Regions from separate parts of the Halomonas flagellata genome, predicted to be linked through region 1. Evidence: predicted binding sites of a transcription regulator. Region 1 holds the regulator's gene; the other holds the start of a gene.
What was found. Region 1 encodes sigma-54, which starts transcription at its own class of promoters, with help from an activator protein. Its sites were predicted from a motif close to TGGCACNNNNNTTGCTNT; they were not measured.
Positions count from the first base shown of each region.

Region 2: MKP05_RS09895 (sugar phosphorylase) is a predicted target of sigma-54. The motif match lies at 2,096-2,113, and genes of this name have one in related genera.

Region 1 is NZ_JAKVPY010000001.1:134,267-138,445, forward strand. It holds gene rapZ (RNase adapter RapZ) at 1-721, opposite strand, end outside; gene ptsN (PTS IIA-like nitrogen regulatory protein PtsN) at 771-1,241, opposite strand; gene hpf (ribosome hibernation-promoting factor, HPF/YfiA family) at 1,248-1,556, opposite strand; gene MKP05_RS00625 (RNA polymerase factor sigma-54) at 1,805-3,217, opposite strand; gene lptB (LPS export ABC transporter ATP-binding protein) at 3,368-4,093, opposite strand; gene lptA (lipopolysaccharide transport periplasmic protein LptA) at 4,102-4,179, opposite strand, start outside.
Region 2 is NZ_JAKVPY010000009.1:167,022-171,200, forward strand. It holds gene ribBA (bifunctional 3,4-dihydroxy-2-butanone-4-phosphate synthase/GTP cyclohydrolase II) at 1-182, opposite strand, end outside; gene ribD (bifunctional diaminohydroxyphosphoribosylaminopyrimidine deaminase/5-amino-6-(5-phosphoribosylamino)uracil reductase RibD) at 380-1,504, opposite strand; gene nrdR (transcriptional regulator NrdR) at 1,532-2,014, opposite strand; gene MKP05_RS09895 (sugar phosphorylase) at 2,167-3,978, shown strand; gene dsbG (thiol:disulfide interchange protein DsbG) at 4,084-4,179, shown strand, end outside.

The DNA of each region.
Region 1 (4,179 bases):
TGGCCTGGTAGGCCGGCAGCCAGCGCTCCACCCAGGCCAGGATGTCGTCATGCATCTCGCCGACGACGGGGTAGCCGTCGAGGAACTCGATGATCGAGGCATCGCGACCGGTGTCCTGGCGCAGCCGGGGATCCCAGTAGGGGTTCGGCAGGCAGCGGGCATCGAAGACGATATCGGCGTCGAGGGGCACGCCGCGCTTGAAGCCGAAGGACTCCACGGTCAGGGTCAGCTGGTCGGCCCGGTGGTGGGCCACCTGATCGCTGATGCGCCGGCGCAGCTCGTGCACCGAGAGCCGTGAGGTATCGATCACCAGGTCGGCCAGGTCGCGGATCTCGGCCAGCGCCGTCTCCTCGGAGTCGATCGCCTCGGCCAGGGTCATGTCGCTGTCGCGCGTCAGCGGGTGGCGCCGGCGGGTTTCCGAGTAGCGCTCGAGCAGGATGCGGGCGTCGGTGGTGAGGTAGATCACCTGGCCGTCGATCCCGCGCGCGCGGACCTCCTCCAGCAGGCTGGGAAAGCGTTCCAGCGCATGGGGCAGGTTGCGGGCGTCGATGCTCACCGCGATCGAGGTGTGGAGGGAGTGGTCGCTGCTGAGTTCGTCCACCAGCGGGCCGAGCAGCATGGCCGGCAGGTTGTCGATGGCGTAGTAGCCGAGATCCTCGAGCGCCTGCAGTGCGATCGACTTGCCTGAGCCGGATCGGCCGCTGATGATCACGAGCTGCATGGCGGGTCTCCTGGTCGTGTGGCTGGCCGGGTGGCCCGGTGAGGGGCGATCAGCCCGAGGATTGTCGTCGGATCGCCTCGATGAGTCGTTCATGAAGTTCGCGCTGGCTCGCGCTCTTGCGCAGCCGGCCCCGGGTCTCGGCATCGTTCATCACGCCGGCGACCTGGGCCAGCAGCGCGAGGTGGGCATCGTCTGCCTCTTCCGGCACCAGCAGCACGAAGATCAGGTCCACCGGTTCGCCATCGATGGCGTCGAAGTCGATCGGTTCGGCCAGTTTCAGGAAGCCGGCAATGGGTGCCTTGCAGTGCGGGTCGCGGGCATGGGGAATGGCGACGCCGTTGCCGATGCCCGTGCTGCCCAGCCGTTCGCGGCCGATCAGGCGGCCGAAGACTTCCTGGCTGTCGAGGCTCGGGGTGTTCTGGGCGATGAAGGTGCTGAAGAACTCCAGGACCCGCTTCTTGCTCCCCCCGGGCACGCCGAAGAGGGTGCGCTCGGGGGGCAGGATGGCTTCGAGTGTCATGATGGATCAGCGGGCGCCGGCGCCCTGGGCGCGGGCCTGGACCTTCTCCTTGTGCTTGACCAGCTGGCGGTCCAGCTTGTCGGCGAGGGCGTCGATGGCGGCGTACATGTCACCGTCCATGGCCTCGGCGTGCAGATCGGCACCGGCGGCATGCAGGGTGCAGGCGGCCTGCTGGCGGGCCTTCTCGACGGAGAGCGTTACCTGCACGGTGGTGATGTTGTCATAGTGGCGTTCCACGCGAGTGAGCTTCTCGCTCACATAGTCACGCAGGGCGTCGGTCAGTTCCACATGATGGCCGGTGATGTTGACTTGCATGACACGCTCCTTCGTCCTTCGATTGGTGCCTCGATTGTAACCCTTTTTCCTGCCATGCAAACCCCCCGTGAAGGGCGACGCCCGCAACGCCTGGCGCATGCCGCGACAGCGCCCGGAAACCCACTGGTGGCGGGCGCTCCGGGCGCTGTCGATGCCTCACCTCAGCCGCTTGCGCTCGCTGGAGGAGGGGATGCCCATCGCTTCCCGGGTGAACCTTGGAGAGCGCAATGGTCGTCGCCGTCCCCTTCTCACCTCAGCCGCTTGCGCTCGCTGGAGGAGGGGATGCCCATCGCTTCCCGGTACTTGGCAATAGTCCGGCGCGCGACGCTGATGCCGGCCTCCTCGAGCAGTGCCACCAGCCTGCTGTCGGAGAGCGGCTTGCGTGGTGGTTCCTCCTGGATCAGCTTGCGGATGCGGGCGCGAATCGCCGTGCTCGAGTGGGCGTCGCCATCGCCGTTGCTGACCTGGCTGGAGAAGAAGTACTTCAGCTCGAAGACCCCGCGCGGGGTATGGATGAACTTCTGGGTGGTGACCCGTGAGATGGTCGACTCGTGCATCTCCACGGCCTGGGCGATATCGGCCAGTATCAATGGCCTCATCGCCTCCTCGCCCTGCTCGAGGAAGTCGAGCTGGCGCGCCATGATCTCGCGCCCCACCCGTAGCAGGGTATCGTTGCGGCTGGACAGGCTCTTCATCAGCCAGCGCGCCTCCTGCAGGTGATCCTTGAGGAACTGGTTGTCCTGGCTCTTGTCGGCGCGGCGAATCAGTGCCGCATAGTCGGGCTGGATGCGCAGCCGCGGCAGGGCCTCGGGATTGAGCTCCACCTGCCAGCCGCGGCTGTCGTGACGGGCGACCAGATCGGGAATGACGTAGTCGCTGGCGGATTCCGAATAGCGGCTGCCGGGTCTCGGGTCCAGCGAGCGGACCAGGGCGGTCACCGCGTCGAGGGCATCGTCGTCGAGGCCGAGGCGTCGCCTGAGCAGGCGGCGGTCATCGGCGGCCAGCGCCTCGAGGAACTGGCGGACCAGGCGGCGGGCCTGGGGCAGCAGCGGGGTATCGTCGGGCAGGGCGGCGAGTTGCAGCATCAGGCATTCACGCAGGTCCCGGGCGAAGATGCCGGTCGGTTCGAACTGTTGCAGGCGCAGCAGTACCTGCTCCACCTCGCGGCTCTTGAGGCCCTCGAGCCCCTGGCCCCTGAGCCCGTCGCGCAATTCGTCGAGCGGCTGGGTCAGGTAGCCGGCGCCGTCCACGGCGTCGATCAGGCTCTCGGCGATGTGCCGCTGGCGCTCGTCCAGGTCGGTCATCGCCAACTGCCAGGCGAGATGGCTCTGGAGGCTCTGGCCCTCGGCCTGGCGTTCGAAGTCAGGGCCCTCGCCGCCACCGGCGGGGGCGCCCAGGTCTTGATAGGTGTCCGACCAGTCGCTGTCGACGGAGAGTTCGCTGGGGATCTCGCTGGCCCAGTCGTCAGCGGGCGTCTCACTCGCCGCCTGCTCGCCGAAGCCGTCGTCGAGCTCCAGCATGGGGTTCGCTTCCAGGGCCTGCTGGATCTCCTGGCGCAGGTCCAGGGTGGAGAGTTGCAGCAGGGCGATGGCCTGCTGCAACTGAGGTGTCATGGTCAGTTGGGTACCGACGCGCAGTTGCAGAGATGCTTTCATGGCCATGAGAGGTGTGTGCTCATTCGCCGAAAACCTCCACCCTAGTCCGCTGTCGGTCGTCTTGCAAGGCTTTTATTAGCAATAAGCGTGCCATTGGCAATTAGTGTGCCTATTTGTAACAATGGCCTTTATATCAGAAAGTTGCGGTTCCGGTGCTCAGAGGCGGAAATCCTCGCCGAGGTACACTTCCCGTACCCGCTGGTTGGCCAGGATCGCCTCGGCATCGCCTTCGGCGATGATTCGGCCGTCGCCGACGATGTAGGCGGTGTCGCAGATGTCGAGGGTCTCGCGCACATTATGGTCGGTGATCAGCACGCCGATATCACGGGCCTTCAGCTGGCGGATGATACTCTTGATCTCGCCCACCGAGATGGGGTCGACCCCGGCAAAGGGCTCATCGAGCAGGATGAAGGCGGGCTCCGTGGCCAGCGCCCTGGCGATCTCCACCCGCCGCCGTTCGCCGCCGGAGAGGCTCATGCCGAGGTTGTCGCGGATATGGGTGACATGGAAGTCCTCGAGCAGCTGCTCGAGTCGGGCGCGGCGGCCGGCGCGGTCGAGATCCTTGCGGGTCTCGAGGATCGCCATGATGTTGTCGGCCACCGAGAGCTTGCGGAAGATCGAGGCCTCCTGGGGCAGGTAGCCGATGCCGGCCCGGGCCCGCTCGTGCATTGCCGCTCGCGTCAGGTCCCGGTCGTCGATGTGCACCTCGCCGACATCGGCACGCACCAGGCCGACGATCATGTAGAAGGAGGTGGTCTTGCCGGCGCCGTTGGGGCCGAGCAGGCCGACGATGCTGCCCTGACCGATGGCGAGGCTGATGTCCTGCACCACGCGGCGGCGCTTGTAGCTCTTGGCCAGATGGCTGGCGCGGAGTGTCTTCATGTCGTCCCTTACTGCTCGGGCTGCAGGGTCATGCGCACGCGCTGGCGCTCCTGGACGCCCTCGGCCTCGGAGCGGGCCTGGACCAC
Region 2 (4,179 bases), on a different contig from region 1:
CCGCGGGCGTGACGCGCCATGAAATTGATGTGCGCGGCCTCGACCTTCTCGGCGGCCATGATGATGTCGCCTTCGTTCTCGCGATCCTCGTCGTCCATGAGGATCACCATCTTGCCCTGACGAATGTCCTCGATCAGGTCTTCGATGGGGGCCAGGCCCCCGGAGGAGGAGGAGTGCACCATGGAATCTCCAGAAATTCAGCGTGGCGGATGTCGTGACGCGGCGACGGTCGGGTCGCCGGCGCGCAACGCCCCGCCTCGAAACGGCGTCAGGGTACCGTGGCGCGGCGTCGGGCGCCAGTTCTGGCTTCGGGCTTCGGGCTCCAAACTATCTCCGTCTTATCGGGGTGGTTACCAACCGCTCGCAGCTCGTGGCTCGCCTAGCGAGGCCGGGCGGTGATGCGCCAGTCGCGGCCCACGGCCCGGATATCGAGGATGTCGAGCGGGCGCTGCTGGGCCATGCGCTCGAGCCCCGGCAGGGCGAACAGCGGACGCGCCTCGCCGCCGAGCAGGGTCGGGGCCACGAACAACTGCATCTCGTCCACCAGGCCGGCGTCGAGCATGGCGCCGGCGAGCGTCGCCCCGGTCTCGAGCAGCACCTCGTTGACCTGCTCCACCTCGGCCAGGTGACGCAGCAGGGCATGGAGGTCGACCCGGCCGTCGGCCGCCGAGGGCATCACCACCACCTCGGCGCCGGCCGTCTCGAGTCGCTCGCGCCGTTCGGGATCCGGGTCGGCACGGGTCGCCACCAGGGTACGGCCGGGCTCCCGCAGGCAGGCCGCCGCCTGGGGCAGGCGCAGGTGGCTGTCGACCACCACCCGCAACGGCTGGCGCCCGGCGATGAGTTCCGCCTCGTCGAGCTCGAGCTGGGCCGGCCGCACGGTGAGCCGCGAGTTGTCGAAGATGATCGACTCCACGCCGGTGAGTACGGCGCTGGAACGGGCCCGCAGTCGCTGCACCTCGCGCCGCGCCTGGGGGCCGGTGATCCACTGGGACTCGCCGGAGCGCATCGCGGTACGCCCGTCGAGGCTCATGGCCATCTTCAGCCGCACGAAGGGACGGCCATGGTCCATGCGCATGATAAAGCCCGGATTCAGCTCCCTCGCTTGATCCTCCAGAATGCCCACGTCGACGTCGACGCCGGCCTCGCGCAGCATGGCGATGCCGCGGCCGGCCACGGCGGGGTTGGGGTCGGCCATGGCCACCACCACCTTCTTCACCCCGGCCTCGATCAGCGCCACGGCACAGGGGCCGGTTCGCCCCTGGTGGGAGCAGGGTTCGAGGGTCACGTAGGCGGTGGCGCCCCGGGCGGCCGCGCCGGCGGCGCGCAGGGCATGCACCTCGGCGTGGGGCTCGCCGGCACACCGGTGGAACCCCTCACCGACCAGGCGGCGATGCTTGACCAGCACGCAGCCGACGCGGGGGTTGGGATCGGTGGTGTAGAGGCCCCGGCGAGCCAGCTCCAGGGCCCGGGCCATCCAGGCTTCGGGGGTCTGCTTGGCCATGGAAATCCTTGCTGGAGTGGGAAGGCGTCAGTCCTGGGGGTCGTCCGGGCGGAAGCTCGGCTCCTGGGCCAGACGGTCGATCTCGGCGCGGAACTCGTCGATGTCCTGGAAGCGGCGATAGACCGAGGCGAAACGGATATAGGCGACCTGGTCGAGGCGCTTGAGGGCGTGCATCACCTCCTCGCCGATGTCGCGGGCATGGATCTCCCGTTCGCCGCGGGCCCGCAGGGTCTGGCGGATGCGCTCCACCGCTGCCTCGATCGATTCGGCGCTGACCGGGCGCTTCTCCAGGGCGCGCAGCATGCCGGCACGCAGCTTGCTCTCGTCGAAGGTTTCCCGGGAACCGTCGCCCTTGACCACCCGCGGCATGACCAGCTCGGCGGTCTCGTAGGTGGTGAAGCGCTCGCCACAGGCCACGCACTGGCGGCGGCGACGCACCTGGTCACCCTCGGCCACCAGCCGGGAGTCGGTCACCTTGGTGTCATGGGTTCCGCAGAAGGGACAGTGCATCGATGGATTCCGGGGTCGACGTGAAGTGAGCGATCTCGCATTGTAACGGCTTGCGGGGTCAGCGCCCAGCATGCACCCGGTTGGCACATGACCTGCAAGGGAAGACACGACGCCTGCGGCGTACGACATCCCGGCCAATCGACGGATTTCCCATGACGCTCTCCCGCTCGCTCTCCCGCCCCCTGGACGAGACCGCCTTCATCGACCGGGCCCGCGCCCGCCTGGCCTTCCTCTATGGCCCCCGCGCCGAGGAGGTGCTGCGGCGCCTGCTGACCCTGCTTTCGCACCGGCGTGGTGCAATGCCGGCTCGCCGGCACAGCAAGCCGATGCCGCTGTGGAGCGAGCGCGACCAGTGGCTGATCACCTACGGTGACAGCCTGCTCGACGGCGACCGACCGCCATTGGAGGCGTTGGAGACCTTCCTCGAGGCGCGCCTGCCGGAGACCTTCAGCGGTATCCACCTGCTGCCGTTCTTCCCCTGGAGCAGCGACGACGGCTTCTCGGTAATCCACTATCGCGAGGTCGACCCGGCGCTGGGCGACTGGTCGCATATCCGACGGCTCGGCGAACGCCGGGACCTGATGGTCGACCTGGTGCTGAATCATGTGTCGCGGGAATCGCTGTGGTTCGTCGACTACCTGAGCGGCAGCCTGCCGGGGCGCGACTTCTTCATCGAGATGGACCCGGCCACCGACCTCTCGGCGGTGGTGCGCCCGCGCAGCAGCCCGCTGCTGGTGCCGGTATCGACCCGCCGCGGCACCCGTCACCTCTGGGCGACCTTCTCCGAGGACCAGATCGACCTGAACTTCGCCAACCCCGACGTGCTGCTGGAGTTCGTCGGCATCCTGCTCTTCTATCTGGAGCAGGGCGCCCGGGTCATCCGCCTGGACGCCATCGCCTACCTCTGGAAGGAGGTCGGCACCCCCTGCATCCACCTGCCCCAGACCCACGAGGTGGTGCGACTGCTGCGCGCCATCATCGACCACATGGCGCCGGGCACCCTGCTGCTCACCGAGACCAACGTGCCCCATCGCGAGAACCTCAGCTACTTTGGTCTCGATCGTCTTTCGGACGGGGGCCTCGATCGTCTTCCCTCTCCCCCCGACGAGGCCCATCTGGTCTACCAGTTCCCCCTGCCGCCGCTGCTGCTTCACACCCTGACCAGCGGCGAGGCCGGCACCCTGGCCAGTTGGCTCGAGAGCCTACCCGCCCTGCCCCCGGGCTGCAGCTACCTCAACTTCACCGCCAGCCACGACGGCATCGGGGTACGGCCGCTCGAGGGCTGGCTGCCACCCCACGAGATCGAGGCACTGCTGGAGCTGATGCACCGCTTCGGCGGCTTCGTCAGCATGCGCGCCGACGCCGACGGGAGCGACAGCCCCTACGAGATCAACATCACCTGGTTCGAGGCGATGCAGGGCACGCACCGCGGCCCGGACCCCTGGCAGGTGGAGCGTTTCCTGTGCAGCCAGCACCTGATGCTGGCGCTGCAGGGCATCCCGGCGCTCTACCTGCACTCGCTGACCGGCACCCTCAACGACCACGAGGGTGTCGAGCGCAGCGGGCGGTTGCGCTCGATCAACCGCCGCCACTGGCAGCGCGACGAATTGGACGAACTGCTCGACAGCCGCAACACCCCGACCCGAGAGGTCTTCCTGGCCCTCAAGCGACGCCTGGCGGTACGTCGCGAGGAGCCCTGCTTCCATCCCGATGCTCCGCAGCGCGTCGTGCCCTCGGCCGCGGAACTGCTGGTACTGGAACGGGGCCCGCTGGCGGATGGCCGCCGCCTGCTGGCGATCCACAATGTCAGCGATCGGCGCCAGCCGCTGGGCCTCGCCGTTCTCGGCCGGCACCGCTGGTTCGACCTGCTGGAGAACGCGCCCTGGCAGCGGGGCGAGAGCCTCGCCCCCTACCGCAGCCTCTGGCTGGTATTGCCCGGCGATGACATCGTCGACGACGGGTGAACGCCCTGGGGTGACCGAAGAGAGGATGCCGGAAGGAAGGCAAGGGGATGACGGCATGCTAATGTCAGCGGGACAGCATGCCCACGAATGGACAAGAACCACGACATGCGCTCCCTCCCTCTCGCTTTCCGCGCCGGCCTGCTGGTGTTCGCCGCGGCGGCCCCGGTGCTGGCCGACGATCACTGGCCGGCCCCGGTCCAG